3 regions of the Paenibacillus sp. FSL R10-2778 genome follow, and region 3 is predicted to be linked to each of the others. Evidence: riboswitches for the same ligand, from Rfam matches in the RefSeq annotation. Region 3 holds a riboswitch; each other region holds the start of a gene.
The links. Region 3 has a riboswitch for cyclic di-GMP ahead of NST40_RS10590 (DUF6612 family protein). Riboswitches for the same ligand answer to the same signal wherever they lie in the genome.
Positions count from the first base shown of each region.

Region 1: another riboswitch for cyclic di-GMP. It lies ahead of NST40_RS03225 (transglutaminase-like domain-containing protein); the one in region 3 lies ahead of NST40_RS10590 (DUF6612 family protein).
Region 2: another riboswitch for cyclic di-GMP. It lies ahead of NST40_RS02455 (choice-of-anchor A family protein); the one in region 3 lies ahead of NST40_RS10590 (DUF6612 family protein).

Region 1 is NZ_CP151956.1:732,128-743,282, reverse strand. It holds gene NST40_RS03255 (DUF4179 domain-containing protein) at 1-1,068, opposite strand, end outside; gene NST40_RS03250 (RNA polymerase sigma factor) at 1,043-1,630, opposite strand; gene NST40_RS03245 (acyl-ACP thioesterase domain-containing protein) at 1,827-2,579, opposite strand; rRNA gene rrf (5S ribosomal RNA) at 2,818-2,934, opposite strand; rRNA gene NST40_RS03235 (23S ribosomal RNA) at 3,063-5,988, opposite strand; rRNA gene NST40_RS03230 (16S ribosomal RNA) at 6,251-7,808, opposite strand; gene NST40_RS03225 (transglutaminase-like domain-containing protein) at 8,175-8,984, opposite strand; cyclic di-GMP riboswitch class I at 8,998-9,078, opposite strand; cyclic di-GMP riboswitch class I at 9,153-9,235, opposite strand; gene NST40_RS03220 (class D sortase) at 9,355-10,014, opposite strand; gene NST40_RS03215 (GtrA family protein) at 10,117-10,524, opposite strand; gene NST40_RS03210 (glycosyltransferase family 2 protein) at 10,511-11,155, opposite strand, start outside.
Region 2 is NZ_CP151956.1:550,742-561,896, forward strand. It holds tRNA gene NST40_RS02425 (tRNA-Thr) at 41-112, shown strand; gene NST40_RS02430 (hypothetical protein) at 254-469, opposite strand; gene NST40_RS02435 (hypothetical protein) at 695-1,024, opposite strand; gene NST40_RS02440 (DUF3221 domain-containing protein) at 1,527-1,871, opposite strand; gene NST40_RS02445 (ASCH domain-containing protein) at 2,223-2,636, shown strand; gene NST40_RS02450 (hypothetical protein) at 2,836-3,228, opposite strand; cyclic di-GMP riboswitch class I at 3,724-3,814, shown strand; gene NST40_RS02455 (choice-of-anchor A family protein) at 3,923-6,286, shown strand; gene NST40_RS02460 (alpha/beta hydrolase) at 6,433-7,368, shown strand; gene NST40_RS02465 (NusG domain II-containing protein) at 8,188-8,577, shown strand; gene NST40_RS02470 (Gx transporter family protein) at 8,561-9,118, shown strand; gene NST40_RS02475 (ATP-binding cassette domain-containing protein) at 9,148-10,002, shown strand; gene NST40_RS02480 (energy-coupling factor transporter ATPase) at 9,993-10,895, shown strand; gene NST40_RS02485 (energy-coupling factor transporter transmembrane component T) at 10,888-11,155, shown strand, end outside.
Region 3 is NZ_CP151956.1:2,420,925-2,432,079, reverse strand. It holds gene NST40_RS10595 (NADH-dependent flavin oxidoreductase) at 1-852, opposite strand, end outside; gene NST40_RS10590 (DUF6612 family protein) at 965-1,813, opposite strand; cyclic di-GMP riboswitch class I at 1,931-2,022, opposite strand; gene NST40_RS10585 (RNA polymerase sigma factor) at 2,226-2,744, shown strand; gene NST40_RS10580 (DUF4179 domain-containing protein) at 2,728-4,341, shown strand; gene NST40_RS10575 (Cof-type HAD-IIB family hydrolase) at 4,494-5,294, opposite strand; gene NST40_RS10570 (pseudouridine synthase) at 5,525-6,289, opposite strand; gene NST40_RS10565 (RsmB/NOP family class I SAM-dependent RNA methyltransferase) at 6,292-7,812, opposite strand; gene NST40_RS10560 (DUF309 domain-containing protein) at 7,914-8,366, opposite strand; gene NST40_RS10555 (GTP pyrophosphokinase family protein) at 8,356-9,168, opposite strand; gene NST40_RS10550 (quinone-dependent dihydroorotate dehydrogenase) at 9,203-10,297, opposite strand; gene NST40_RS10545 (hypothetical protein) at 10,507-10,644, shown strand; gene NST40_RS10540 (L,D-transpeptidase) at 10,641-11,155, opposite strand, start outside.

The DNA of each region.
Region 1 (11,155 bases), 1.7 Mb from region 3:
TGTAATTGTCTTTGGTGTTTGCGCGAACGGTATGAAATCTTTATCTACCAAAGGATAGACTATAGCTGGCAAGTTAAATGACCCTCCCGATGAGAACGCATTACCTAGTTCATCAACAATTTCATAGAACATTTCAGAGGTTGTGTATCCATCCTTTTCTTTCACAGTTGGCGCTTTACCTTCTTCGCTGAGCTGTAATCTGCTTGTGGCTGGAGTTAATTCCAGCTTGGTAATCGTATAACTGAATTCTTCTGCCTCTTTTGTTTGGTTCAGATCAAGCTTGATAATTCCTTCCGTTACTTTTTTCACCGGCACCTTGATTACAAAAGGCTCTGCAATTTGTGTAACCGGCACACTGATGCTTAATTCAAATTCATCCCCCAAAGCCTCTATATTATTTAGATTTCTGTAATCGTATAAAATAGCATTCTTTTTTCCCTCAACATCACCAAAAGATGACATTTGGCTCTCCAGTTTTTTCCCATTCGGCAATTTCACTTCTGCTGAACCCAACAACCCTTTTTCGGACTGGTTCATTGTCACTTTCGCATGTTGTTCTGTTAGCGATGGATCGAACTCAATCGGTTCAATAATCATCTCAGCCATCATCTTATCATTATCAATGCCTTCCCGTTCAATCGCAAAAGCCAACCGCGAGCCGTCATAATAGGCATCGGTAACCTTTAAGGTCACTCCATCATGGGTAACGCTTTGGTTAGGGGCAGTAGATAATCCTTTTTCCTCAGCAGCATTTAGACCTTTATCGTCAATCCCCTTAAAAATACTTCCTACAACAGGAATCTGCTTCAATGTTTCTGCCATGACCGGGGATACAAATCCGCTACCGATTATCCCTGCACCCAACACTGCTGCTGCCGAGGCAGCCACCAATGATTTTTTCAGAAACTTATTTCCATTCTTTCTTGACGCTCGTTTTTCCATTCCCTCGTCTCCTATTCGCTTCATAATTGAATCACTGAAACTGTCTACCGGCATTTCATGATTTTGGAATGTTTGACGAATGTGCTCCATCTTCTGACTTTCAGTTCGATCTTGCCATTTCTCCATGAGGGCTGCCTCCTTCATTCATTCTTTGCCGGACTAACTTTTTGCGTAGACGTTCAAATTTCTTGCGTAAAGTAGCTGAATTACAATCCATAATCTGACCCATTTCTTCAAAGCTGTACTGCTCAACCACCTTAAGAATCAGGAGATTGCTCTCTTCGGCTGTCAGGTCATCCATAAATAACTTCTGCAATGGCTCCTCATCGTTAGGATTATAATAGGCTTTGGGCTGCTGCTCTTTATATAGCGACAACAGACGGTTTCTTCGCTTGCGTTTGCGAACCTGATCCAGACAATGATGATAGGCCACTTTATACAGCCATGCACTAAAAGAGACTCGTTTCTCATAACGTCTGAGTTCCTGATACACTTTTACAAATATATCTTGCACAGCATCCTCTGCTTCTTCATGACTTCTCAAAATATAATAGCAATACGTATAAATCTTTCTTTCATAGGCTTGTATTATAGTTCTATAGGCTTCGCGGTTACCCGCAAGAACCTGATCGATAGCCTCTTCAATTATTGTTTGATTCACTTGGACCCCGGGGCTGCGACGTTCCAAAGAATCACCTCCTTGTTATTGACTACAACTATATAACGAATGTGATCCCTTTAATTGTGACAGGCTCAAAAAGATTTTCCAAATATGTTAGAAACATCATCCGTTTTCAATAAAAAAAACGACTGCCCCGATTGATTTTCGGAGAAATCGCTTTTATAATAATATTCCATATTTATAAATTACTTACTTATTCGTACTATTTGACACTTTTTAACGCTATACATGCTTCAAAATATACAGTATCACTATTCTGACCGCGTACATATATACCATCATCCGTTACAGCTGAACGTAAAATAGTCAGTTCATCCCCAAACTTAGCTTCTTGTAGATAAGTAATCCGGAAGCGTGTGAACTCTGCATTATCCCATTCCGCTAAAGTGAGCGTATCACAACATAAATCCCCGTATCGGGCATTATTCAAATGTCCGTTGCTGTCCAGCCCACTATATCTTATCTGATACCGATAAGTTTCTTCCATAGTAATATCAGAAGGGATCGTTACCTTAACAGGCATATCGCCTACTGAATCGCCATTATAGTGCTTAACCTGAACTGGGAGAGCGTTCGGTCTAAGTATCTTTCTCTTCTCAATATCTACTAAAGCCCATATGGATCGTGCTGTGGCGATTTCTATATGATCTGCATCGAAAATACGATAATCCCGTTGCCACAGTGCCCCTTTAGTTCCTTTACTCCAGGTATGTACGCTGAGCACATCATTCGGGCGGGGAATACGTTTAAAATCAAGATCTAACGTGATCATCATCCAGCCCATTCCTGCATTCAGAATTTCTTCCACACTGATCCCCAAATTACCCACTGCGAAGTCTGCCGCACATTGCATGATATCCAGAATAAAGGATAACTTACCCTGCGAACGATAATCCGTGTCGCTCGCATGTACAGAAAAATCTTCTATCCACACAAGATTGCTACTGTTGTCCATTGTTTATCCTCCTGCCATGCAAAATATCCTTGCATTTACTTGAAGTATCCACATATACCACTGCTCTATCCACATAAATTGGGGACTACTTTCATTTTTGAATATATTTTATTATTTCATCCACATGTTAGTAACTTTTATAATTCCGTTAATTCCCCATAACTTATCCACATTATTTAAATTAAGTGATAAAGGGAACAAAAAAGCCATTGTTGATAAATCAACAATGGCTTCGTGTGCTTGGCAACGTCCTACTCTCCCAGGACCCTTCGGTCCAAGTACCATCGGCGCTGGAGGGCTTAACGGTCGTGTTCGGGATGGGTACGCGTGGAACCCCTCCGCTATCGCCACCAAACATGCATCTGTGAAACAGACGCTGCCGCGTGAAATTCGGTTCATCACCAGAAGTGACAATGAATTTCTAAGCGTGTTACAGGCTTGATGCCTGAAAACTGAATCCGAAACAAATCTGCATTCTACATATAGGATAAGCCCTCGACCGATTAGTATTGGTCAGCTCCATGCATTGCTGCACTTCCACCTCCAACCTATCTACCTCGTCGTCTTCAAGGGGTCTTACTAATTGGGAAATCTCATCTTGAGGGGGGCTTCACGCTTAGATGCTTTCAGCGCTTATCCCGTCCGTACGTAGCTACCCAGCCATGCTCCTGGCGGAACAACTGGTGCACCAGCGGTACGTCCATCCCGGTCCTCTCGTACTAAGGACAGCTCCTCTCAAATTTCCTGCGCCCACGACAGATAGGGACCGAACTGTCTCACGACGTTCTGAACCCAGCTCGCGTACCGCTTTAATGGGCGAACAGCCCAACCCTTGGGACCTACTTCAGCCCCAGGATGCGATGAGCCGACATCGAGGTGCCAAACCTCCCCGTCGATGTGGACTCTTGGGGGAGATAAGCCTGTTATCCCCAGGGTAGCTTTTATCCGTTGAGCGATGGCCCTTCCATGCGGTACCACCGGATCACTAAGTCCGACTTTCGTCCCTGCTCGACTTGTAGGTCTCGCAGTCAAGCTCCCTTATGCCTTTGCACTCTGCGAATGATTTCCAACCATTCTGAGGGAACCTTGGAACGCCTCCGTTACTCTTTAGGAGGCGACCGCCCCAGTCAAACTGCCCGCCTGACACGGTCCCCGTACCCGGTAAGGGTACTAGGTTAGAACCTAGATACGATCAGGGTGGTATCCCAACGGCGCCTCCACCGAAGCTTGCGCTCCGATTTCTACGGCTCCCACCTATCCTGTACAGATCGTACCCAAATTCAATATCAAGCTGCAGTAAAGCTCCATGGGGTCTTTCCGTCTTGTCGCGGGTAACCTGCATCTTCACAGGTATTAAAATTTCACCGGATCTCTCGTTGAGACAGCGCCCAAGTCGTTACGCCATTCGTGCGGGTCAGAATTTACCTGACAAGGAATTTCGCTACCTTAGGACCGTTATAGTTACGGCCGCCGTTTACTGGGGCTTCGGTTCATAGCTTCGGGTTACCCCTAACCACTCCCCTTAACCTTCCAGCACCGGGCAGGCGTCAGCCCGTATACTTCGCCTTGCGGCTTCGCACAGACCTGTGTTTTTGCTAAACAGTCGCTTGGGCCTTTTCACTGCGGCCCCCTCGTGCTATTCACACTACCGGGGCACCCCTTCTCCCGAAGTTACGGGGTCATTTTGCCGAGTTCCTTAACGAGAGTTCTTCCGCGCGCCTTAGAATTCTCTTCTCGCCTACCTGTGTCGGTTTGCGGTACGGGCACCTTCTCCTGGCTAGAGGCTTTTCTTGGCAGTGTGAGATCATGACCTTCGCTACTATAATTTTCGCTCCCCATCACAGCCCAGCCTTATCGATGTGCGGATTTGCCTACACATCAGCCTCACTGCTTAGACGGACATCCATCAGTCCGCGTCACTACCCTCCTGCGTCACCCCATCGCTCATAGCGGATTACGGTGGTACAGTAATTTCAAACTGTTGTCCTTCGACTACGCCTTTCGGCCTCGCCTTAGGTCCCGACTTACCCTGAGCGGACGAGCCTTCCTCAGGAAACCTTGGGCTTTCGGCGGATCAGATTCTCACTGATCTTTTCGTTACTCATACCGGCATTCTCACTTGTGTAGTGTCCAGCGCTCTTTTCAGTACACCTTCAACCCCTACACAACGCTCCCCTACCCCAGATGCAAAGCATCTAGCCATAGCTTCGGTGGTGTGTTTAGCCCCGTTACATTTTCGGCGCAGAGTCACTCGACCAGTGAGCTATTACGCACTCTTTCAATGGTGGCTGCTTCTAAGCCAACATCCTGGTTGTCTGTGCAACTCCACATCCTTTCCCACTTAACACACACTTGGGGACCTTAGCTGATGGTCTGGGCTGTTTCCCTTTTGACAATGGATCTTAGCACTCACTGTCTGACTCCCGGCAATAAGTATATGGCATTCGGAGTTTGACTGAGCTTGGTAATCCTTGCGGACCCCGCACCCAATCAGTGCTCTACCTCCACTACTCTTATACCGAGGCTAGCCCTAAAGCTATTTCGGGGAGAACCAGCTATCTCCGAGTTCGATTGGAATTTCTCCGCTACCCCCACCTCATCCCCGCACTTTTCAACGTACGTGGGTTCGGGCCTCCAGTGCGTGTTACCGCACCTTCACCCTGGACAGGGGTAGATCACACGGTTTCGGGTCTACGTCCACATACTAATTCGCCCTATTCAGACTCGCTTTCGCTGCGGCTCCACCTTCTCGGCTTAACCTTGCATGTTAAACGTAACTCGCCGGTTCATTCTACAAAAGGCACGCCATCACCCATTAATAGGGCTCTGACTTTTTGTAAGCACACGGTTTCAGGTTCTATTTCACTCCCCTTCCGGGGTGCTTTTCACCTTTCCCTCACGGTACTGTTTCACTATCGGTCGCCAGGTAGTATTTAGCCTTAGCAGATGGTCCTGCTGGATTCATACGGGGTTTCACGTGCCCCGCACTACTCGGGATCCGTCTCGGAGAGAATACAGTTTAGGTTACAGGGCTTTTACCTCTATCGCGGGCCTTTCCAGACCTCTTCACCTACCATATTCCTTTGTAACTCCATGTGAGACGTCCCACAACCCCTAAGAGCAAGCTCTTAGGTTTAGGCTGTTCCGCGTTCGCTCGCCGCTACTGACGGAATCACTATTGTTTTCTCTTCCTCAGGGTACTTAGATGTTTCAGTTCCCCTGGTCTGCCTCTACACACCCTATGTATTCAGGTATGAGTAACTGCGAATTACCACAGCTGGGTTTCCCCATTCGGACACCCCCGGATCAAAGCTTGCTTACAGCTCCCCGAGGCAGTTTCGTTGTTCGCCACGTCCTTCGTCGGCTCCTGGCGCCTAGGCATCCTCCGTGTGCTCTTATTAGCTTAACCTTGATTTTTCCGCAGGAAAATATCATACGATGACATTCTCTTTGGAATCATCTCACTAATAACATTTACTTGTTTACACAAGTTGCTAAAAGATGTTCTAAAACGCAAATTCGTTTCGGTATCCAGTTTTCAAGGATCAAGTCTTACTTGAGAGCTTAAACTCTCAAAACTGAGCAACGAGTGAGTAACAGGCCTAAACCTGAGTTTTGGAAGCTTAGCTTCCGATTTGAATGTCCTCATTGCAGAGAACGATTCTCCATAGAAAGGAGGTGATCCAGCCGCACCTTCCGATACGGCTACCTTGTTACGACTTCACCCCAATCATCTACCCCACCTTCGGCGGCTGGCTCCCTTGCGGGTTACCCCACCGACTTCGGGTGTTGTAAACTCTCGTGGTGTGACGGGCGGTGTGTACAAGACCCGGGAACGTATTCACCGCGGCATGCTGATCCGCGATTACTAGCAATTCCGACTTCATGCAGGCGAGTTGCAGCCTGCAATCCGAACTGAGACCGGCTTTGATGGGATTGGCTCCACCTCGCGGCTTCGCTTCCCGTTGTACCGGCCATTGTAGTACGTGTGTAGCCCAGGTCATAAGGGGCATGATGATTTGACGTCATCCCCACCTTCCTCCGGTTTGTCACCGGCAGTCACTCTAGAGTGCCCAGCATTACCTGCTGGCAACTAAAGTTAAGGGTTGCGCTCGTTGCGGGACTTAACCCAACATCTCACGACACGAGCTGACGACAACCATGCACCACCTGTCTCCTCTGTCCCGAAGGCCGCTGCTATCTCTAGCAGATTCAGAGGGATGTCAAGACCTGGTAAGGTTCTTCGCGTTGCTTCGAATTAAACCACATACTCCACTGCTTGTGCGGGTCCCCGTCAATTCCTTTGAGTTTCAGTCTTGCGACCGTACTCCCCAGGCGGAGTGCTTACTGTGTTAACTTCGGCACCAAGGGTATCGAAACCCCTAACACCTAGCACTCATCGTTTACGGCGTGGACTACCAGGGTATCTAATCCTGTTTGCTCCCCACGCTTTCGCGCCTCAGCGTCAGTTACAGCCCAGAAAGTCGCCTTCGCCACTGGTGTTCCTCCACATATCTACGCATTTCACCGCTACACGTGGAATTCCACTTTCCTCTTCTGTACTCAAGCCACCCAGTTTCCAGTGCGACCTCAGGTTGAGCCCAAGGTTTAAACACCAGACTTAAATAGCCGCCTGCGCGCGCTTTACGCCCAATAATTCCGGACAACGCTTGCCCCCTACGTATTACCGCGGCTGCTGGCACGTAGTTAGCCGGGGCTTTCTTCTCAGGTACCGTCACTCCGGTAGCAGTTACTCTACCGGACGTTCTTCCCTGGCAACAGAGCTTTACGATCCGAAAACCTTCATCACTCACGCGGCGTTGCTCCGTCAGGCTTTCGCCCATTGCGGAAGATTCCCTACTGCTGCCTCCCGTAGGAGTCTGGGCCGTGTCTCAGTCCCAGTGTGGCCGTTCACCCTCTCAGGTCGGCTACGCATCGTCGCCTTGGTGGGCCGTTACCCCACCAACTAGCTAATGCGCCGCAGGCCCATCCCTCAGTGACAGATTGCTCCGTCTTTCATTCTTCTCTCAGGAGAAAAAAGAAATTATCCGGTATTAGCTACCGTTTCCGGTAGTTATCCCAGTCTGAAGGGCAGGTTGCCTACGTGTTACTCACCCGTCCGCCGCTAAGTTATTTTGAAAGCAAGCTTTCAAAATAACTCCGCTCGACTTGCATGTATTAGGCACGCCGCCAGCGTTCGTCCTGAGCCAGGATCAAACTCTCCAATTAGTATTGAAAAGAGCGATATGCTCATTTTGAAACATCTGACGAGAAAATTAATTCTCTAATTTTGGATTTCACTTGCGTGATTTCCTACTCACTCGTTGTTCAGTTTTCAAAGATCAAGTTCTCGTTGGCGCCGTTTAATGTCTCAGCAGCAACTCTTATAATATATCATGTTATCTTCAGAAATGCAAGCTTTATTTTCGAAGCTTTTTATCAGCCTCGTCTATATCGCCTGTACGCTGTCTAACAACGCTTACCTATAATACCCCAACTATTAATAGAAAAGCAACCCCTAATATAAAAATAAACAACTAGCTTAATAATTAAGCTAGTTGTTTATTTAATAGAGTTATGTTTCTAGCGACGAACTTAATAGTATTTTGCCGCAGTATATTTGCTTGAGGCTTTAATTAAATCGGTTTTCTTATCACTCTTTGCAAGTCCTGCATCCACTGTAGTATCAATGGTAACCCACTTCCCATTAAGCAACACTTCGTTCCAGGCATGATATTGCGTAACGTAGCTTGTATTCCCCATTACCAACTTAGCAGGAACATCTACACTCCGCAGCATTGCGGCAAAAAGAGAAGCGTAATCATAGCAAATCCCTTTTTTAGTAGTCAATGTCTTATCGATGCTTGGAATATAATCAGTAGTTACACTATTAGCAAGAGAGTAATCATATTGTACATTCGCAACTACATAGTTATAGATCGCTTTAACTTTCTCTTCGTCTGTTGTTTTGCCTTGTACTAATTGTTTAGCTTTGACAATCGCTTTATCAGAAGAACTCCATTTCACATTCTGTACGGAGCCCAAATATACGGAATTCGAGTCACTCATGGTTACGTCTACTACTTCGGAATATAATGCTTTGTATTTATTGCCGGTTGTGTTCTCCAGAACAGAAACCTTATAAGTCCCATTTCCTTGTTGCAAAGGGAAGTCCTCAGCTTGTCCAGAAGCATACAAGTTATATGTATAGCTGCTGTTATCTTTGGTGATCATGAGTTTGATTCTTTTATCTTTCGGAATATCATAGTTAATACCAATAACACCTTGAGCCACTTTGGATGTAATCAACCAGCTGGCATCTGCACTTGCAGCTTGAGCTGTACTTACCGGAACTGAAGTCATTAGGACGAACAACGCCACCAGCATAAAATAAACCTTTTTCACGGATAAAACTCCTTTCGGTAGCTGGCTGCCATCCTTTCGGGAAGGCCCTTTAGCTTTGCGTCCCTACCTTTCGATAGGTTTGCCGTTATCGTATAAGCTCTATCTGTTCTAGCTTTACTAGATATAATTGATAGAATCCATTTGAAACAAACAAAAAAAGCCTCTTCATTCGGTAGCTGGCTGCCATCCTTTCGGGAAAAGGCCCTTTAGCTTTGCGTCCCTACCTTTCGGAAGGTTTGCCGTTATCGTGTTTAGCTTTCATAGTATAATACTATCATATTTATAGTTGTGAACAAGACCTAATTTACTAGATTACCCATTATTTTATAAATATCTCCCGGTATTTGTGTTTTCTTGTCATTCACTATTCTCATTTTGTTAATTTGGCATGAACAATCAGCCGATGCGTTGGATTCACTAGCGGATCACATGTAATCAGAGTAACAATCTTATCCTTGTCATTCCCGTCAAGAACGGAGACATCACTCGGATCTACAACAGAAATATCATACACCTCATAGTTAAACACCTGATCACTAGTCTTTACCGTGATAACATCCCCCACAACAACCTCATTCAATCTGTTAAACAAACGACCCGTAGTTCGAGCCCGATGCGCCGCGATTGCAGCATTCCCGATCTCTCCAAGGGGTGCCGTTTCTTTCATATGGGCTGCAGCATGTTTCATATTAGCTTTTGTAGCCCCTTCTAATACAGGCAGCTTCAAATCAATCTTATCGATTTCAATTAATGCGATTACTTTGCCACCGACTTCAATCTCCGGTTCAGGCTTTTCTGTCTCTTGGGGTTGGGGCTGTGCCTGAGCATCCAGAACCGATTCCTCTGCTAACAGCTGAGTAACTTCAGCATACCTGCTCTTCAGATCTGGCTGGGGAGTACTATCGGCAGTGCTTAGTTCAGCCGTTTCTAATAACTTCTCCTGCTGCCTGTCGTTGTACCACTCGTTAGCTGTCGGATATAACATGATAAGTATCCCAGCCAGTATGAGTAGATAGGAGAATTTACGCAATGTTATTCACCTCCGTATATTATTTCTATGGTTATATACAAATCAAGCAGAAACAGCTACTTGCCTTTAAGCATAGCAACTCCTTCTGCCTGAAATTAATGTTTAAAATACCCATTTACGACTTCCAAAGAAATTGATGATCACCGTGATAAAGGTAACCAGCACCTTGGAGATCAAGACTTGAATACCTAGTTTGTCTGTCAACAGATGCATTAACAACAGTGATATTCCGAGCACTACCAGATTCAGCACGATAAACTTGACCAGCTGTACGCGGTCGAAGCCTTCTTTATTCCCCCGGTTGCGATCACGAAAGGTAACTTTTTTATTCAAAATAAAGCTATTCGCCGTGCCTGCACTATAGGAGATCACCTGCGCCAATGCGTATACCATCCCTAGTGAATTCAACAATGTGAAAATCACAAAATCAATAAGCGTATTGAGCAAACCTACGGCATTAAATTTGAGGAACTGTATGAATGCAGCGCGCAAGTTCTTATCTGACATCATTGTGGTCCTTCCGGCGGTCCAGTTGTTCTTCGTTCTGGTAGCCTTTAGTCTCACTAACAATATATAGCGGTCTATCTTTAGACTCGTCATAAATCCGTCCGATATACTCCCCAATCACACCCAACAGCATCAGAACAATACCGTTAAAGAGCAGATTGACACCTACAATGGAAGCCCAGCCCGGAACCGTCCAGGAGGTGAAAAATATCCTTTGGAACAAGACGAAAAATAAATAGAGAAAGCTAGAAAATGAAAGAAAGAATCCAATATACGTAGCAATCTTAAGCGGCTTATGTGAAAAAGAGGTGATGCCATCTAACGCAAAACGAATCATTTTCTTCAGCGGATATTTGGTTTCTCCGGCAAAACGTTCTTCCCGTTCATATTCCACCATAGTCTGCTTGAAGCCAACCCAGCTCACCAAACCTCTGACATAGCGGTTCTTTTCTTTAAGTCCCCGCAGGACATCACATACCTTACGGTCAATAAGACGGAAATCGCCTGTATCCGTAGGAATATCTACACTTGTCATACTGCTGAGCAGGCGGTAAAAAAGCTTCGCGGTGACCTTTTTGAACATCGTTTCTCCGTGGCGCTTCAGGCGTTTCGCATATACAACGTCGTAGCCCTC
Region 2 (11,155 bases), 1.9 Mb from region 3:
GTTGTATAATATTTTTTGTTTGGCAGAAAAACAGCGTTAAGCTGGTGTAGCTCAGGGGTAGAGCAACGCACTCGTAATGCGTAGGCCGGGGGTTCAATTCCCTTCACCAGCATCCCAAAAAACCATACGTGGCGCGGATTCTTGAAATTTGGAGAGTCGCGCTTTTTTGTTTCTTCTACCATTAATATTACAAAGTGATTTTACAAGTGTTTGGGAATATGAAAAACCCCACCAGTTTAAGGTGGGGCTTTTGTTACCAAGTATTATAGTTCGATTGATACTTAACTTGCTTATTCACATAGCTCTCATTGGGGTAATCACTTCTGACAGACTGCAAGTAACCTGAAATTGCAAATGCTGCAATAAGCCCTCCTATAATTCCTGTGATGAAGCTGAATGTTGAAAATCCGAATGTGGCAACTACTCCAATGGAAGACAATGCTACAAGCAATAGACTGAATATTTTCATCTTTATACACACCTCCATTTTGTATATGTAGTAATTTGGAAATTAAGATTGATACGTTACCTTGTTTGATCGGTTTCGATAAAAATAATAAAAATTCAGCAAATCTTTAGACGGGCTTCATACTTAGTTAAGCTAAGAGGATTATAGTAATTACATAACCCCCTTATAATATAGATCTAGACCCTGCCGGAAGTTGGTGGGGTCACTTTTTTGCACAGAGTAATTTTATAAATATGGTTGCCCAATATAGAAGAGAAACAAGAAATATAAAATGTAGAGAATGGGTAGCTTTATTTTTAATTTCTTGCAGGAATTTTTGAATTTTTCTGAGGTCTTGGACAGATTCTTCATCACATATCCATAAATGAGGAATTGTCCAATAATAAAGAAAATGAGCTTAAGGGGAAAGTTGCCCATTTTTATCTCAGTGAAAATAATAGTGAATGTGACACTCACAAAGGTTAGTGATACAACTTTTAAAAACTGTTCATAACGATCTTGTGGTTCTTTGATAGGATCCTGCTGCCCCCATTTTCTCTCATCAATTTCTGTCATGGTAAACCTCCAATCTACTGAATGTTATTAGTATTTCACCAGATTGAGATGCTTTTTGAACAGGGAGAATTAATTGGGAAACCATTATGAGTATAGTTGTCTGTTGCATCTTGTTGAAAGCTTACTTGTTGTGGAGATAGTACATTGCCTGAAGTTATAAGCTCCTATAGTTGTTACATCGTAAGGTTTCAGTAATTCCAACAAAGAGTGAACTCCCAAATGCTTGGGATTATGCCCACTGGCTTCGGCTGGTGAGCTTTTTTTCGTTTACAGAATGTCCCGGAATTATTATATTCAGATTATGTAAATGTTTAGTCCGGGATAGATTATTCATAGTAAATATTCGGAAGGGTATTTCTGCTTCGGAAATTCCCGTAACAGAGATGTTGAGAGTATATAATATTCCATATTATATACTCTGATTTCTCTTTAAATCTACTATAAAGAAGCGCCGTCCCTTTTGGAGACGCCGCTTCTTTATAGTAGATTCTATTCTTTTTGCTCAATTCTTGATTTTGGTGATCTTTTTGGCGGTAACTTGTGCAGGGAATGAATCATCACTTACTTCAAAAAATACTTTAATCTCATCGCCTTTTTTATATTTAGAAGGTGCAACTTTATTTACCCAAATGGCTTGAGAGTACTCATTAGATTCGAGAATCTCCTTGTATTCCTTGTTCAAGTCTTCTTCTTTTAATTCAGAAATTACTAAAATTCTTTTATTTTCTACATCTATTGTGTGTACAATTCCTTTCAAAACTTCATTATTCTTACTACAGGCGGTGACGAATAACAAAAAAACAAAAATAAGAGTCCATTTAATAGTAGTACGTGGTTTTTGAATCATGGACCTTCCCCTCCAGTGGTTACGACATTAGTTTAAAATCGGTTGCACAGGCATAGCATTTAGTACATTACCAATATAAGAATAAACAGCAGCCTTTCCATTATGACGACCTTTATTGATTCTGGGGAGTTACAGGTGAATGTCTGTAGTATTGATATTTTCATAAGAACTTTTGTTTGTATATAATAAAAATAAATGTTCTTATTTTAGAGGCGATCAATGATGGAAATGAGTATCGACCAAACGGTTGGGATTATTTATCAGGTCAAGGTGAACAAGATTACACAACGCGAGATCGAGATCCGTGGCATCCGTGACAAACGTCCAACATAAACAAAGGGGATAAATATCATGCGGTGTATAACAATACGGCAGCCTTGGGCGACCTTAATTGCTCTTGGTGAAAAAGAGTTTGAAACTCGTTCATGGAGAACAGCCTACCGCGGCGAGTTAGGCATCCATGCCGGAATGAGGATTGACAAAAAGATTTGTGAACAGGAACCTTACAAATCAGTATTGGCGAAACATGGCTATACAGCGAATAATTTGCCGACAGGAGCTATTATTGCTACAGGTCAGCTCGCGGGATGTTATGTGGTTACTCCAGAGGTGGATTTAAGGGAATGGATCAATGGGAATGAATATGATTTTGGCGACTATAGTGAAGGACGGTTTGCCTGGAAGCTTGAAGGGGTTCATCCATTAAGCCATCCAATTCCAGCTAAAGGTCGGCTAAGCTTGTGGGAGCACTCTAATCACTTCTGAACGGCGAACAATATTTTTAATGTAATTTTTATGTGCCTATCAGCTATTTTTCAGGTTCGAGGTATATATTAGAGACACCAAACACCCCCCAGTGTTTTGTGGTATATCTCTCTCAGGTCTTGCCAACTCCCATGGTAAGGCCTATTTTTTTGTTCACTAATTGATTGGGGGGAGAGAGCGCAGCGGCTTCTATACAGCTTTACTTAATCTGGTACTGTTCTTCGTAACTCTTAAAAGATGAAATATCCAGCCCTAGGTATCTGCGCATATGGATGGCAGCTTGAGCCGCAACAATGTCATTCAACAGCAGCATTCGTTCATGATAGCCACGACATATATACTTGGCTTCAATTCCAGTATTAAGTCTGTTTTGCTCATACACCTTAATTCCCCGTCTTCTCATTTCTGCACGAACATCCCTTAGATCTGTTGTAGCTACTGCAGCAGCTGTTCCAAGCACCTCCAGATAAGGGGCGGGTGTTCGTAAGTGTGTAGATAAAATGGCGGAGTCCCGTTCGAAAGCTGATAAAATCATCGGAAGCAATAAATAAGATTTCACCAGCATGTTGTCCCTGCTTTCTGCTCTATGCATGAATCTCATCACCTCTAATAGGAACGTATATTCGTATTCTACCCCGATATTCCAAAAATAATCAATGGTATTTCTAAACAGCTTATCCAATGTGATTAAATTCACAACTAAATAACGAAGAATAAATTATATTAAAAATTGTAATAATAAAAATTAATGTATCGAACGCAAATAAAGGAGAATTATGATGGAAAAAGAGGGCAGCCTCCAGCGTGGATTGTTTTTTGGTTTAATTCTGAGTATTCCCTTATGGATATCCATATTGGGCTATATACAGTTACTTTAAAATTTAATGAAAAACCTTATGCGAAGCGCCTTCAGGCGCTTTTTTTGTGTGGTACTAATGCGGGGAATTATCGAAAGGAATTGATTGACAATTGTGGGTGTCGGGCGCTAAACTGTTATTAATTCAAAAGTATTAAAAGTCATAGACTGTTATTGGATAGAATGCTTCAGCTACCAGTTCTGGACTTGCAGTGTAATACATATATATAGTCATGATAATAGCAAACCGTCTGAAAGGGCGGGACGCAAAGTCCAGGAGTCTAAAGTGTCTTAAAGGCACAATGACCGTCCGACTGCCATGAGAAGGGAATTTCACTTCTTTTTGGCGGTCTTTTTTGTTGTTAGGTCCTTTAGAGTTTCTGGTAATTATTCTGATTAATATAAATCATAGTTTTAGGAGGTGTGCCATTTGAAAAGAAGAATAAAACCGTTACTCTCGCTTGTATTAGCTGGGATTTTGACGGTAGGTAGTGGGCTTTCCTCATTGGGAGCTGGAGTTGCTGGAGCAAGTAGTTCTTCTACATTGGGAATTGCAGCGGTCTACAACGTGTTTATTCTAGGGGATATAACAACAGTTTCGGATACGGAAGGAAGGTTTGCTGCTGGAGGTAACGTTAACTTAACCAACTATAGTGTTGGAGATAGGTTGACCGCTGCAGAGGTTTCCCTGACTGACACACTTGTTGTTGGAGGGAATCTTACTTTCAACGGAGGTACTGTTTATGGGAATATCGTGCACGGGGGAGATTTTTCAGGGAATGTAACGCTCCTCAAGGGTGGTACAAAAAGACAGGGGAGTACGATTGACTTTTCAGCAGTAGGTCAGTCTTTGAAGGACAAATCAGCAGAACTTGCAGCATTGCCGGCGAATGGAACAACAGTGTACCAATATGGCAGCCTTATCCTGACAGGTACAGATCCTGCGGTCAATGTTTTTAATGTTTCAGGAGATAACGTCTCTAATACCTACGGAATTACAATAAATGTTCCTTCAGGATCTACTGCAATTATTAATATTGATGGTTCTAACGTAAAAATGAAAAACTTCGGATTTCTACCTAATAACGTGTTGAACAGCAAGAAAATTTTGCTTAACTTTAGCCAAGCTGCGTATCTTGATATGGCAGGCATAGGTGTAATGGGAAGCATACTTGCCCCCTATGCTCATGTTGATTTTATTAATGGTCAGATTAACGGTACTTTAGTGGCGGCTTCACTCAAAGGTACTGGTGGTGGTGAATTTCACCACTATCCATACGATGGTGATGAACCTGGACCAACACCGACACCAACGCCGACAGTGACGCCAACACCGACACCAACGCCAACAGTGACACCAACGCCGACACCGACGCCAACGCCAACGCCGACAGTGACACCAACGCCAACACCAACGCCGACGCCGACAGTGACACCAACGCCGACACCAACACCGACAGTGACACCAACACCAACACCGACAGCGACACCAACGCCGACACCGACGCCAACACCATGTCCGACGCCAACACCAACGCCGACAGTGACGCCAACACCGACACCAACGCCGACAGTGACGCCAACACCGACACCAACGCCGACAGTGACGCCAACACCGACGCCAACACCAACGCCGACGCCAACGCCGACACCGACGCCAACGCCAACGCCGACAGTGACACCAACGCCAACGCCGACACCGACGCCAACGCCAACGCCAACGCCGACAGTGACACCAACGCCAACGCCGACAGTGACGCCGACGCCGACAGTGACACCAACACCAACGCCAACACCAACACCAACGCCGACGCCGACAGTGACACCAACGCCGACACCAACACCGACGCCAACACCGACGCCGACAGTGACACCGACGCCAACGCCGACAGTGACGCCAACACCGACACCAACGCCGACAGTGACGCCAACGCCGACACCAACGCCGACAGTGACACCAACACCAACGCCGACAGTGACACCAACACCAACGCCAACAGTGACACCAACGCCGACAGTGACGCCAACACCGACACCAACGCCAACACCAACGCCGACAGTGACACCAACGCCAACGCCGACGCCGACACCAACGCCAACGCCGACACCAACACCGACGCCGACAGTGACGCCGACACCAACACCAACGCCGACGCCAACACCGGCACCAACGCCGACAGTGACACCAACGCCGACGCCGACAGTGACACCAACGCCGACAGTGACGCCAACACCAACGCCAACAGTGACACCAACACCGACGCCAACGCCGACGGTAACACCTGAGGCAACGCCGACGCCAACACCGACACCGACGGTAACGCCTGAGGCAACACCAACACCGACGGTAACGCCTGAAGCAACACCAACACCAACACCAACACCAACACCAACACCAACACCAACACCAACGTCGACACCAGAGACTCCGGTGTTCCCGACACCAACGCCATCATCCGTAATTGGCACTATAGTTCTTGCAGAAGATCCTGTGCCGCTTGGGCCTGTAGCTTCGCCGACACCAGCGCCAGTACCAACACCGTCGAATAGCACAGAAGTACTTGTTGATGATGATGAGATCCCATTAGGTCCGGTACCGGCAGTGACACCAACGCCAACACCAACACCTGATGAAATCATCGTAGTGGACGATACGATCCCATTAGGAAAGCCACCTGTGAAGGAATTGCCAAAAACGGGTGAATCAAGTCCTGCACCTTACTATGTAGCAGGTTTAGGTTTTGCACTTATCGGATTATTAATGAGAACCAAGTTCTCCAAAAAGAATAAATAATAAAGGGTAGATCAACATAGAGTCGCTTTCGGGAGTGTTCCGATGGCGGCTCTATTTGTATGTCATGATTGCGATAGTTTGGTGCATTCTAAGTAGATGGTATACTCTTGTTGCAAAGGAAATGAAGAGGGGATGGCGAAGGCGAATTGATATGGTTCATTATTAGCGCTGTAATCATCATAGGGATTCTAATCTATGTGGGATTTTTCTTCTATGGTATTGCTATTAAACGAGCGCCAAAGGTATTTCTAAGTAATAATCCTAATCTGAAGGCTGATCCTCCGGTTGCCGGAGCTTCTTGGGGGGAGGGGAAGGATTGGGTCTCTCGCCAGAGCTTCGAGAATATTGAGATCGTATCTGCAGATGGACTTAAACTAAGAGGTTACTTACTCCGATCTAATCGTGCTGCGGGACGCACAGCCATTCTAGCCCACGGTTATTCAGGTAAAGCAAAGGATATGGGGGCGTACGCCAAAATCTACTACGAGAACTTAGGCTTTAACATCCTAATTCCCGATGCAAGAGGGCATGGAGATAGCGCAGGGGATTACATTGGTTTTGGTTGGCCGGAACGAAAAGATTATTTGCAATGGATTGAATACATGATTAAAAAGACTGGGCCTAGTGCTCAAATTGTGCTTCACGGTGTCTCTATGGGTGGTGCTACAGTGCTAATGACCTCAGGGGAAGATCTTCCGCCGCAGGTAAAAGCTATTGTTGCGGACTGCGCTTATACCTCAGTAAAAGCACAATTATCTTACCAACTACGACGCATGTATCGCTTGCCAAGTTTCCCTTTCGTTCAAAGTGCAAGTCTAATCACCCGCTTGAAGGCGGGGTATGGCTTTGGTGAAGCCTCTGCATTAAAACAAGTGCGGAAAGCGAAGGCTCCGATTCTTTTTATTCATGGGGATGCGGATAACTTTGTACCTTTTGCTATGATGAATGAATTGTATGAGGCATGCCAGAGTCCAAAAGAGAGGCTCATAGTGCCGCAAGCGGGGCATGGATTGTCTTATGATACGGATAAGGCGGGGTATACAGATGTAGTAACAGCTTTTATAAGTCGATATGTAAAATAAGTCCTGAACGTAGACAGCGCCCGATATCCGCTAGGTAGCGGTTATCGGGCGCCTATATTTTTCCACACATGACGTAGTCCTTGAATAAGGATCGTACCGTCATGCTTTCTCGTTATATTCATCCCCCGCCGTTCGTGAGTAACGGGTGTCTTGATTCCTTGTTATTTCCAGCAGCCGTGTGGCGAGAATAATCCTTCCAATACGACAAAAGCCCTACCTCTCTTTTGCCCTTGCGGCTCCATTGACCGCGCCAGTGTGAATCGGAATGCTATATTTCGAATTTAATCTCATAAAAAGGAAGAGTACTGCAAGAAAACATAAAGCCTCTTTGTCCAAAATGCCGATGTGTATAATAGTCGGCCTGACATCTTCTTGGTGGGGATATTCAATATATCGAAAAACAAATACCATATAAATATAACACACTATTGTTTAAAAGGCAAATATAATAATGAATTCCAAGATAAGGTTTATTTGATTCTAGAGAGGAACAAACCTCGATAAGGGGCGCTTAGATTTTGAAAGTAACTTAAATTGGGTTAATTGTGAATTATTCCGGAAAAGCTAGTAAACCAGAGGAGATGGGCGATCTCGGTGCAAATGGGCTAAAATGTAAGTTGGATTTTTTTGCAAACGCTACAAACTTCAACTGAAAATGCCAGAGACGAATGGGTTGTGTCTGCTGGGGTTATTTTGCGTGCCTATTTTGTGAACAGCTCTCTAAAACTGACAATAAACTCCAACATTGATTGAAGGATTGAGGGTAGACCGTTATAATTAATAAGTCTGGATTTTAATTAAAAAATAAGGGAGATTTTTATGAAACGCGCAGATGTGTGGCTGATTTCCATCGTATTGATTGCTGCGCTCGCTTTTCTCGTACCGAGATGGTTTTCGGACAATGATGACAAAGGTGGGGCCGGTAAAAATCTCATAGCCAATGTAACGGTGGACGGTGAGTTATTTAAAACGGTAAAGCTTACAAAAGAAGAACAAACCATTGAGGTCCGCACGGAACGCGGCTATAACATTTTGAAGGTGCATGATTACGGGATTGAAATGTACGATGCCGATTGCGCTGATAAAGTTTGCCTAGGTTTTGGTTTTATTACCCTGCCCAAACAGACGATTGTCTGTCTACCGCATAGAGTATTAGTCGAAATCACCAGTGCGTCGGGGGAGGATGATATAGATGCCTATGTCCAGTAGTGAATCTGCAACAGCTTTAAAAAGAACAGTGATTATTGCGATTTTCGCCGCAGTAGCAGTAGTGTTAAGTTTAATAGAGGCACAGATTCCGTTATCCGGGATGGGACTGGTGCCGGGTGCTAAGCTCGGACTGGCCAACATTATGATTTTGACTTGTATTTACTTTTTACGTGGACGGGATGCTTTGCTGCTTGTCATCCTCAAAACACTGCTTACTGCATTTCTGCTAGGTACCTTCTCAAGCTTGCTGTTTAGTTTATTTGGTTCACTTTTTAGCTTTGTTGTTATGTTTGTGCTGATGCTGATTAGTGGCAAAGGTAAGAGTATAAGCTTGATCGGAATTAGTATAGCCGGTGGGATTGCGCATAATATCGGTCAGCTGCTGGCAGCTTCTATGGTATTTGCATCACTTAGTATTTTTTATTATCTTCCCATGCTGCTGATCACTGGGGTAGTAACAGGAATTGCCGTGGGCTATGCAGTCCGTTATTTGGTGGCGTCATTGTCAAAAATATCGCTGTTTGAAGAATTTTTGGACTGATTAGTCACATCAGCGGAAGGATGACTAACATGAATGAATCATACGAAGGTCAAGACTTAGAGGGAGAGGGACAAGCAGTCATCTCTCTGGATGGGGTATCGTTTGGCTATGATCCCGAGCATCCGATTCTTCACAATATAACGTTATCTATCTCTCAAGGACAATGGGTCAGCTTGGTTGGTCCTAATGGCTGCGGGAAGTCTACGTTGGTCAAGCTGCTCAATGCTCTGCTGCCTAAGGGGGCTGGTGAGATTGTGGTTAGTGGCATGCTGCTTAGTGAGGAAACGATCGGAAGCATTCGGCAATGTATCGGAATGGTGTTCCAAAATCCGGATAATCAGTTTATTGGAGCCACTGTAGAGGAAGATATCCTATTCGGCCTGGAAGGGCTTTGTTTGCCGTACGAAGAGATGGCTGAACGTTTGCACTCCTATACGACGAGACTAGGAATAAATCATCTGTTGTCCAAGCATCCGGGTGAGCTGTCGGGAGGTCAAAAGCAGCGTGTTGCTATCGCTTCCATTCTTGCTATGGAACCAGGCATCGTCATTTTTGACGAGGCCTCTTCTATGTTGGATGAAGGAAGCAGAAATGACCTTCTCGGTATTCTGCAGGATATGCGGGCAGAAGGGAAGTACACGATCCTCATGATTACGCATGATGCAGATGAGATTTTGGCATCGGATCGGGTGCTTGCGCTGCATGGAGGTGGTTTGGCTGCAGATGTTACACCGGCGGAGTTGTTCCGGAACGAGGAGCTTCTGGAAAAATGCCATCTGCGTGAACCTTATCCTTGGCGCCTTGCACGCGAGCTGCAGAACCAGGGTATTCATGTGGATGTCCCGACCAGTGAAAAGGAGCTTATAGACACGTTATGGCCATAGAATTACAGCAAGTAAGTTACACCTACGCTGACCGAAGCCTCTGGAAGCTGACGGCGCTCCGGGACATTAACCTCAGTGTACCCATTGGCTCGATGGTTGGTATTGCGGGGGCGACGGGCTCAGGTAAATCGACGCTGCTGCAATTGTTTAACGGGATACTGAAACCAACCGAGGGTACGGTAAAAGTGCTTGATGTAACTATTCAGGCTGGTGAGAAGTCACCTAAGCTAATGCCACTGCGCCGCCGAGTCGGATTGGTATTTCAATTTCCGGAGCAGCAGATGTTCGAAGATACGGTCGAGAAGGATCTCATTTTCGGTCCCCTTAATTTCGGCATGAGTCTCGAAGAGGCAAAGTCACGTGCACGTCAGGCCATGTCAGATATGGGGCTGGATCTCGCACTGCTAGAGCGGAATCCTTTCCAATTGAGCGGTGGACAAATGCGTAAGGCGGCTATCGCTTCCGTGCTAGCTATGGACCCTGAGGTCATCGTTCTGGATGAGCCCACGGCAACGCTTGATCCCATTAGCCGTGCAGAGCTAATCAGCTTGCTGGAGAGATTATGTCGTGAGCAGGGCAGAACGATCATTATCGTCACGCATCGGATGGATGAGTTATTGCCCTATGCGGACAGCTGGGTTGTACTTAAAGAGGGCAGCACGGCGTTTCAGGGCAGTGTAAAGGCGCTTGCAGATGATCCTTCAATTCTGGAACAGTGTGGTTTGACGGTTCCACAGTCCCTTCGTTACTGGCGTGCAGTTGCTGATCATTTAGGTCTTGTGGATGAAGCCCCCCGCTTGACGGCTGAGAGTCTGGCAGAGCTTATAGCTTCGCTGCCAGCGGAATCAATAAGCACTGGTAAGCCCGATGGAAAGAGGGATGACCATGAATGAGAAACTGATCTTAGGTCGGAGTATTGAGACCGGTTCGTGGGTGCACAAGCTGGATGCTCGTGCCAAAATCACTGGCATGCTATTATACGTAGCTGTTATCCTGCTCTCACGTTCGTGGATGGCCATGGCTGTGCTGGCTATTTTTTCGATAGCCGTTATGGCTTCAACGAAGATTCCGCTTAAATACTTCCTGAAAGCAGCTAAGCCTTTACGTTATTTAATGTTGTTTATCTTTATTGTGCAGGTGGTGTCTGTAAAGA
Region 3 (11,155 bases):
TTTCTTGAAGTCCCCTAATGAAATATGCAGATAATCCAGCTTTTTATCAGCTAATTTATCAATGAGATAAAAGGTATCGGTGATTTTAATTCCAGGCTCTTCATATTCTTCTGGAGAAAAACGATAACCGACAATAAAATCCTTAACCTTTGAATTGTCAACAACAGCAATAACTGCATCCACTAATTGGTTAATGAAATTAAATCTTTTTTCTAAGCTTCCGCCCCATTGATCTTCACGACGGTTGGAGTGTGGAGAGAAGAATTGTTGGATTAAATATGTGTTTGCTCCATGAATTTCTACCCCGTCAAATCCAGCTTGAATAGCACGTTGAGTCGCTTTTTTAAAATCCTCAATTACACCGAAAATTTCATCTTCTGTTAATGCTCTTGGAATTTCTGCATTCGGGCGTTCGGCAGCAATGGCGCTGGAGGAGACGGGTTGTACGCCACGCAATATTTTTGAATCTGTCATTCTTCCTGCATGGAATAGCTGTAAAATAGCCTTTGTTCCATTTCGTTTAATAGTAGATGCTAATCGGCTGAGGCTAGGAATAAATTCATCGGAGGAAACACTAAGTTCACCTTCCCATCCTTTTCCACCCTCTTGTACATTTGCTGCCGCAGTGATGACCGCACCTACTTCGCCCGTTCTTAGCGAATAGTATTTCAATTCATCTTGTGTTACTACACCGTCATAAAAGCTCATTCGAGTGGTCATTGGAGCCATAACCACTCGGTTTTTTAATGTCAGCCCTCTGCGAAAAGTTAATGCTGTGTCTAGTGCTATCATCTTTTTCCCAACTTTCATTAAATTATATTTAGATAAATTATTATATACATGCGCATACATATAAATTACAGCAATGATTTATTCTTGTCAACTAATAAAGAACTGCTGTTGGATACAACAAAAAGCGCTGTTCCGCTGAACAGCGCTTTTCGCTCGTTATGAATCGTCCTTATTATTCTAGTTCGGCCGGTTTTACAATGGCTGCACCTTTATTATTTTTGGAATATTTAGCTTCGATTTTCGTGGTGTATGTATCTTTGGCTCCATCACTTACCAGCACATAACTCAGATCGACTGTCAGCTTTTCCGTTTGCCAGGTCTTAGTATTGACGAATAATTTCCACGTTACGCTTTTGGGTTGAACTGTCTCTCCATCCCAGAGGTTCTCCTGGTCATAGAGTTTGATTATCCCCTTAGCTGCTGTCGGATCGGTTACCGTGAATTGTAAGACTGTTTGTGCGCCAGCAGTGCTGACTTTCATGGATTTTTTATAACTTTTGACCGAATCAAGCATGGAAACAGGATCGTATTGGCCTTTAGAGTAAAAGGCATCCCATTCCGTTTTCTCCAGTCCAAGCCAATATTGTGCATCAGGATCGATTGGCTCCCCGTCATCGTCGTAACCTTCATCTTCAGATTCATCGATCAGTTCACTTCCGTCTACAAGATAGTAAAACTCCTTGTCATTGGCATATAGACTGTACGATGTTTCTAAAAGACTACTAGCGACAGTGCCTGCTGCGGCAAAATTCGGCAGACGGTTGATATCCAGCTTCAGAGTGTTGGTGTTGCTGATACGCACCCCGCCGCTTTGAATATCCTGTTTTTTGGTCACATCCAGATGGAAATTCTTTATTGCTTTGGAGGCTGCCGTTACTTTGCTGATCATCTGATCCGCGGTTACTACTGTTGAGGTAGCTGCTGACACTACTCCTGGATTAGACATCCATCCGATCGTTCCGGACAGCAATAAAGCACCTACTGCCAAACTAGTACCTATTGTTTTGAAAAAACTGTTCATGTACTTCCCCTTTCGGCCCCTTGCGATAATGTAACGCCGTATAGGTCGAAATAATAAAAGAGCTCAAAATAGACTACATATTCTTAGAGCTATCCTTTATGCTTCATAAGACATCCCTATGGCGGCCTGGCGATCATTTCCTTCTGTCGAAAGGTTTTAGACCCATGGCTTTGTGTCATCATCTTTCGATGATTTTACCTTTAACGCGGACATTCAATTAGTTTTAATAGATTACGGACGCATGTCCCACCGCTAATTTTATCATGGTTATAATTACCTGTAAACGACTTATCTTCCATTCGAATTCGCTATGATACTCAGAAGAAATACTACAATCAAAATGAAAAATGAACGATTACATACGCTTATAAGTCTTATTAATGAGAACAGTAAAGACAGGGGGTGCAGCAAAATGAGTGACCGGGAAATTTTCGAGCTCTATAAAGAACAAGTATATTATTTTTGTTACTACTTAATGAAAAATCAGGCAGATGCGGAGGATATTTCCCAAGAGGTATTTGTAAAAGTTATCTTAGCGGATAAGTCGAAGGTAAGAAACTTGAAAGCTTGGATTTTACGAATTGCTTCGAATGAGTGCAACAGTGTGATCAAAAGGCGTAAGACGGGGTGGATGAAAGAAGTACGTAATTATTTACTATCCAGGTTTGAGGAATCAAACCCTGTAGAAAAACGTTTGGATCGACAGGAAACTAAAAAAGAATTACAAGGGTTATACAGTCAGCTTCCTGACAAAATCAGAATGGTAGTAGTCCTTCGTTTTATAAACGAATTGACTGTACCCGAGATCTCTAAAGTTATGAGCATACCCGAAGGAACTGTAAAATCCAGACTGAACAAGGGACTTAAAATACTAAATAGAATGGGTGGAACCCAACTAAAGGAGCTGAATAGTAATGAGTCTCTTTATTGAAAAAGATAAACATATTCCCCGACCGGATTATGATTTGATGTGGACTGCCATAGAACAAGAAGCTTATACACGTCAAAGAAATCTGCATGCCTCCCAGAATACTCCTAGGTCTAATAAAAAGGTTATTCCTATCAGTATTGTCTTCTCTTGCCTCTTACTTGTAGCCATTCCTGTATTCGCTAGTATGACGATTAATTGGGATAAAATTGGTGGTCGAAGTGTGAGCAATGCATTAAATAACGGCATCGGTCAACAGTATAATCTTCAAACTTCCAGTTCAGGAGTAACAATGAATTTGAACGGTGTTGTAACTGATGGAGAAAAAATGAAAATGCTGTTATCACTTGATACTAAATCTGATCTATCCAAATATACTGGATTTGCTACAGAGGAAAACATCATGACTAGTGAATCCGGTGCCAAGGCAAAGGTATACGGTTATTTAGAATACGATCCTGAAAGCCAGAAACTCATTGGAGTATATGAGACACCTGATACATTAAAGGATGATAAAAAGGACTACAGGTTTGAAGCACGGAATCTCATTTTTTACAGTGATCGGAATATTCCCTTACAATCTAATCATCAAGCAGGGGATACTATCAATACTGGAGTTAAGCAATATCCAAGCATTCAAATCGAATCCGTTCGATATGTTTCCAATCAAACCATTATCCGTTACAAAGTCGCTGCATCACCATCTGACTTAGGACGGGGTAATCCACATTTGGTAGTTAGTACTGGTGGTCAAAAGAATGAAGCAATTCCAACCATCATGCCTAACGAAGGATCGGATTTATTTATTGAACAGGTTTTCAATATAACTGAATCAGATTGGAAGGAAGCTAGTCTTCATTTTAGTTACATTGAAGAAGCGAAACGATTTTCAGGTACGTGGAAGTTCGATTTTAAAGCAGATGGACAAAAAGCAAGTGAGGCGATTTACACTAAGAAACTGTATAACAGTCCTGAATTTCAAGAAAAGACCGGCATAACCTTAGATCAGCTAGTGGTTACCCCTTTGGATATCCAAATTCTAATAGATGAAAATGATTCGCTTAAAAAAGGAATTGTCCACTATAATACCGCTCAGTTGGTTATAGGTGATCAAACAATCACTGGGGGTTGGAATTTGAAAGGAGATCATTCCGAAAGCTACCAGCATTTATTTCAATTCGAATCTCCGGAATGGTATAACGACTGGTCCGATGTTCCAATGAAACTTATATTAAAGGATGCTGTCATTGAGAAACGTGATACTACTAAGAATTGGATCACTATAAACAAACCTAAAGAAGAAAAGCAGTTCACTTCACTTGATGTCGATGGGTTAAAAATTGAATTCACTTACTATACTGAGGGCGAAAATTTGATTGTCGAATCAACATCCAAATCTTCTGGCTTCAAAAGCGTTAACCAAACTACGTTACGGATTAATGGCAAAGAAGTGGTGCCTGAAATTACACCTAAGGGCATGATATCTACAGGAACTAATATTGATAGCTACAAAGATATCCCTTTCGACGAAAAAATCGAACTGAACCCTGGTATCTATAAATATAGCGATCCTAGCCGGAACGAGGAAATTAAACTTTAATGCAGGAAGTTAATCTATGTCCCGCCCTTTCTAGTTAATCCTAAGGGCGGGTTATTTATGGATAAAATCATTTCTGTTTAGGTATCTCTTTTATTTCCTTCACAACAAAAAAAGCATAGAACGGACTCAAGTCCGCTTTATGCTTTCCATTATTAAGATAAACAATATTTAACCAGCGCATCTCGCACACCATGCTCGTTGTTAGACCCCGTGACAGCATTCGCTGCCGCTTTGACCTCAACCGGAGAATTATCCATCGCAACGCCCATACCCGCGTATGTAAGCATAGAAATATCATTAAAATAATTACCGATCGAAAGAACTTCCTCTTGCGGAATTCCCAGCTTCACAGCCAGATTCTTTAAGGCGTTGCCCTTGGAGGCTTCCGGATGCATCAAGTCAACGAAAAATTCACCACTGCGCAAAATATTGTACTCATGGGTCCAAGTACGCCATTCACGTTCAGCTTCGTCAAGGATTTCTGGTTGTGTAAATACAGTAAACTTAACAACCGGTTCACGGAAATCTTCCCATGCTGGCAGTGTAGCCGGCACGATACGGAAGTGTTCATACATATAATTGGCTTCTTTGGTCAGGTTTTCTACATTATCTACATACATATCAAAAGCCGTATTCACATCATAATGAATATCATGCTTTCTACAATAATCAATATAAGGGTCAAGACCACGAGCATCCATACCGTATTGATGCAGCACTTCCCGATCTTTCACACGAACCGTAGCAGCTCCATTATGACCCAGCACATAACCAGACAGCCCCATTTCCTCCATAAAAGGAATCGAGTTCTGCGGACTGCGGCCGGTACATAACACGATCTGCCCGCCAAGACGCGTAACCTCAGCAATGGCTTCTTTATTCTCAGTGCTCAAGTGGTGATCATCATTCAACAGTGTACCATCTACATCTAGTGCAATCAGTTTGTATCTCATACTCCCACCATCCTTGTCTTTCTTTTTCTATATATATTGAACCTGGCTATTTGAGTTAAGTTTCAGTCGCTGTTGTTTCCAGATTTCTTGATTTATACCGTTTACTAGTGGTTGAAATCCGGAAACAAAGGCGGCCGCTATCGCTTTTACAGTTCCAAATTTCCCCTCCGCCACTCCATTCCCTTATCCCAAGTTTCCAAATTCAATTTACATACCATTTTTTCTCTATATTATTGTTCTAATGCTTCTGTACTTAAGAGTGCCAGTTCCTCTAGCGTAAGTTCACGACTAGCTCCCAGTGGCAGGCTTTCGTCCAGCTTCAATTCTCCCATAGATACTCGTTTCAGAAAAGTGACTTTTTTGCCGACAGCTTGGAACATTCGCTTCACCTGGTGAAACTTTCCTTCTGTGATGATCAGCGAAATATGTGAGATTACTTTACTGCCGCGTTCTCTTCCCAATATAGTTAGCTGTGCAGGTAAAGTAACATATCCATCTTCCAGCTCGACACCTGCCGCAAAAGCCGCTACATCGTCTGCATCTACGTCTCCCTCAACTGTAGCTTCATACGTCTTAGGGACATGCTTGCGTGGCGATAGTAGCTCGTGAGCAAGCTTTCCATCATTGGTGAGCAGAAGCAGCCCTACTGTGTCCTTATCTAACCTTCCTACAGGAAAAGGTTCAAACTGTACATATTCCTGCTTTAAAAGATCCAGAACGGTCCGATCCCGCTTGTCCTCTGTTGCCGACAGGACTCCCGGTGGCTTATTCATCATAAGATAAATAAATTCACGATAGGTAACAAGCTCGCCGCCAACCACAATTTTATCGTGATACGGGTCTACATGAAATCCACTATCCTTGACGACTGCACCATTCACGGTAATTAAACCTTGCTTGGCTTGTTTACGAATATCGCTGCGTGATCCTACCCCCATATGGGACAATACTTTATCTAAACGCTGCTTTTTTGCAGTTTTCCCTGATAGGCTCATTCTTACATCCACCTCCAGCCTGCGGGATATTCATTCTTGAGCACACCGTCCTGCCACTTCCCCCAGCCTGCACTATAACCATCTATGCAGACCAGTACGTATCCTTTTTGGGTAGTTCCTATTTTAATAGAGAGACGTTCTTGACTAATCAACAATGTCTCTCCTTTAAGATAGGAAATAGCTTCATTACTCGTACTGGAAAGTGAGACACTTCGGCAGCTCTCTTCAGGGTGTAACGCGGTAGCCATTGGATGTCCTGGGATAAATCTGCCGTTACGGACATGTCCTACATACCATCCTGGACGAATCGCCTTTAATCCATTTAATCTTTCCTTAGGTAGTGGGGAGATGTACAGATGATCACCGAAGAAAATCGGATACCCTTTTGGCTCCCAGCCAAGCTGGTCTTTTATAAAATCTCCATATGCAGCCAAGGCTTGCTCTTCTCCTGAACCTTGACGGCCACGTTCAGCGCCAGCAGCAGATTTATTAGAGAACTTACCTTCTTTCCCTCGTCTGGCTTCTGGTTTGTTTGCGGATTTAATATGAGCAGTGCCTTTTTTATTCGTATTCCGTGTAACTGCACTCAACTTAACTTCGGCTTGATCACGTTCCTCTGCAGATACCTTTGGCCCCACATGCTGCAGCACAGCCATGAAATGTCCTTCACCTTTTACTTTATGCGGCCATAGTCTTGCTGTCCCTGATAGTTCTCCAAAACCAGGAGCAAATGAGCCAGTGCCTCCAACTGTAATCACCGAAAACTGTGGATGTTCAGAAATAAACTCCGATATAATTTCTTCATTTTCTTCTGTAGCAAATGTACAGGTTGAATAGACAAGTGTACCTCCCGGTGCCAACGCTGTTGCAGCAGAACGTAAAATATCCCGCTGCATGGCAGCATATTTGGCAGGTGTACCTGAATCCCACTGCTTCACCATGTCTTCATCTTTACGGAACATCCCTTCACCTGAGCAAGGAGCATCAATCAAGATTTTGTCAAAATAAAGCGGGAATGCCGCTGCAATATGATCTGGACTTTCGTTTAGTACGATACCGTTGCGCACCCCATATAGCTCTAGATTTTTGGCTAAGGCTTTCGTGCGTTCTGGATGAAGATCATTGGTAACCAACAAGCCTTCTCCTGAGAGCTTGGCAGAAATCTGTGTGGATTTGCCCCCAGGTGCAGCGCATAAATCAAGGACACGATCTCCTGGCTGTACATCAAGCAGTTCCACAGGTGCCATAGCGCTTGGCTCTTGAATGTAATACAATCCCGCGTGATAATGTGGATGTTTACCTGGTCTGGCCCCATCCTCTGTATAGAATCCGGTTGGACACCACGGAATGGGTTCCAGCTCTAAAGTGGAAAGAGCTTGCAATTTCTCCACTGAAATTTTCAAGGTATTAACACGAACGCCTCCGTTAGGGGTCTCCTTGTACGAATCCGCAAATTGATTATAATCCGTTCCCAGCAAGTCCATCATACGCTCGCTGAAAGAACTGGGCAGTTGTGCCGCCATGATGCCGTCCTCCTGATAGTACTGCTAAAATTTAGGTGTTTAAAGATTCAAGGAACACCCTTACGGGTGTTCCTTTGGCAATACTCATTTATAGAGGATCATTATTTACGATGAGAAGAGGTCGGTCTTTGAGGACCTCGTCGTTGAGGATTATTCGGTGTGATCACCTCAGCCGCAGAGTTCACTTCATCCGCTAGACCTTGATCAATGATTTCTATAGTCAGATCATAATAAGAAAATGGCTGCTGCTCACACGACTCCATGCGGCGAACATAATCCTTCACTTCCACCACTAGCTTAGCCAAATTAATGCCGAGTGTCACTGCTGAATATTCTTCCAGCTTGGCAGCAGCCCCGCTTAGCATAATCGTTGCACCACGCATATTATTATTACGGCAATGGTACAACCCAACAGCTACTTGGAGAAGTGCTTTGTACAATGGGTCGCGTTGCTTGGCAAGCCATAGCTCTTCGAGCACCTCGTGACATTCGAAATAATCCCGGTCACGATTAAAGTACACTAGATACGCCAAGTACAACGGATCATAAGCCATCCGGCAAACTATCCTTTTTAGCTGCGGAGAGAAGTCCCCGTACATGATCCAGAAGCTCCTTCATCGCTTCCATGTCCTGAGCCTGCCATATTTCGTTAAATCGAGCCTGAGTATCTATAGCCTCATTCACCAAATGATAGAAATACAATTGATGAATAGATTTGAGAATTTGAGTCGTCATATTCGAGTTTTCCTCGAAGGTCTTTTGCGCTTCCAGGATTTCATCACGAATACTGGACATTTCGCTGTCCAAGATGGAGGCTGCTTCAGCTGCGGTTTTCAGGCGCACTCGCATTTCATCCGGCAAGCTTTCCCGATATTTATAATTCAGAGAGTGCTCTATGGTTGCCCAGAAATTCATAGCTAGTGTACGAATTTGGATCTCTGCGAGCACTATTTTTTGTCCCAGAGCTGTCTGCACAGGATATTTAATAATCATATGAAAGCTGCGATACCCGCTCTCTTTATAATTGGTGATGTAATCCTTCTCATACAGGACTTCAAGATCCTTACGAGCCCGGATATATTCGGCCACTCTGCGGATATCCTCCACAAACTGGCACATAATCCGGATCCCGGCTATATCTTCAATGCCTGTCTCCAGATCCTCCATCTTCACATTCAGGCGCTTAGCCTTCTCCAAAATGCTTGACAGCCGCTTTACACGACCAGTTACGAATTCAATCGGCGTGTATTCCTCTCTTTTCTTCAACTCCGAACGCATTGTTTTGAATTTAACTTTCAATTCTTCCACAGTCTGTTCATATGGAAGCAAAAAAGTTCCCCAGTCCCTGCCGTCCATCGCCTTCGTCCTCCTGTCCTTTCGACTCCTTCAATCAGTGATGATCAGCACCCACTGCTTCAGAGATATGACTGAATCCGTCCCGCCGTAAGAGCTGCCGTAATCCGGCATGCAGCCTGCGGTTAACCTCCGGTCCTTCGTAGATGAGTGCTGTATAAATTTCGACCAGACTTGCGCCTGCTCTTATCTTGTCATACGCATCCTGACTGGTGAATATGCCCCCTGAACCTATGATCGGCATCTTCCCTTCAGTCTGGCGATAAATCCTACGAATGATTTCCGTTGACCGGTCACGAAGTGGCTTACCGCTTAATCCACCTGTCTCATTAGCCTTTTCATGACTAAGTCCATCCCGGTTCAATGTAGTATTCGTAGCAATAATACCATCCATACCAGCTTCTGTCAGTGATTGAACCATATACTCCAACTCAGAGTCACTTACATCTGGAGCAATCTTAACCAACAAGCTCTTATTCAGGCCTGTGGCTTTACGCTGAATCTCCATTTCTTCCTTTACTTGTGCCAGCAGGAACGCTAATTCGCTGCCATGCTGGAGACTGCGCAGCCCCGGTGTATTTGGTGAGCTGATATTGACCACAAAAAAATCACCGTACGGATAAAGCGTACGGATACACTGACGATAATCTTCATGAGCCGCTTCATTACTAGTTATTTTATTCCGTCCAATATTTACTGCTATTGGAACTCTGCGATTTTTTAATTTTTTTAGACGCTCTGCCATAGCGTCAGCCCCTTCGTTATTAAAGCCCATACGATTGATCAGAGCTTCATCAGAGGGAAGACGGAACAAACGCGGGCTATCATTTCCCGGTTGTCCCTTAGGGGTAACCGTCCCCACTTCCATAAATCCGAATCCGATCGAAGAGAATCCAGAAACGGCCTCGGCATTCTTATCCAAGCCTGCTGCCAGTCCAACTGGAGTCGGAAAATGTATTCCAAACAGATCAACTGCTAAATCTGCCGTTTCAGGAACGCCATACATCAAACGCAATGCCGCGCTTCCCCCTGGAACTGATGATGATTTATCCAATCCACCTATGACGAGATGGTGAGCCTTCTCAGGGTCCAGCTTAAAGAAAATTGGTTTACCAAAATTACGATACAACACCGTTCTCGCTCCTTAAGGGGTACTTCACTAATCCACGTGTCTACCCGATTCTGTAGGTTTCTTCTTAATTTTAGCCTTTTCTTGAACAAAAGAAAAGCATTTTACCCTGTAAGTGTGCAGAGAGCTTAACCCAAAGTATAGTAATTTTCTTGTAAACGCATTACAATATAGGGGTAATCAGCGATTAAGAGAGAAAGAAGGTATGCTGGATGTCAACTAAACGTAAACCACCAACTTTGCAGCAAAAGAAAGAAGAAGTTAATCGTAAAGCGCTAATGTGGATCGGCGTAAGTTTAACTTTACTAATTCTTCTCATCATCGTTCTGTTTATAGTTGCCGGGAACTAATTCAGCCAGTGGTATACTTTGTGGGGGTTGGTCTGATCATACGGAGCAGCAGGGTTGAAGCGTTTCGCCGGCAGCAGCTGCTTGTCAGGCAGAACCCCTTTACTAATCACCACTTTTGTTCCTTTTGGAATCATAGCGAATAGTTCTTCCACATCTTCTCGACTCATCCGAACACAGCCAAGGGATTCATCCTTGCCGACACTTTCTGGCTCATTGGTGCCATGAATAGCATAATTACTATCTGAAAGTTGTAGTCCGCGGCTTCCGAACTCCCCATTATCATGACCGTTTGGATTGACCACTTTATCTGTAATGATGAAATTGCCTTCCGGAGTCTTGTCTCCCCCAAGCCCTACCTCATAATTTCGTAGAATAACAGAGCCGCTGACTACTGCCAAGCGGTGTTTTTGTTTATCCACAATCACTCTAAGCGGCTGGTCAAAAAAAGGAACGCCCTTTCCACTACTTCCACTCTCGCTTAACGCCGTCGGTATGCCCATTCCCGCCTCAG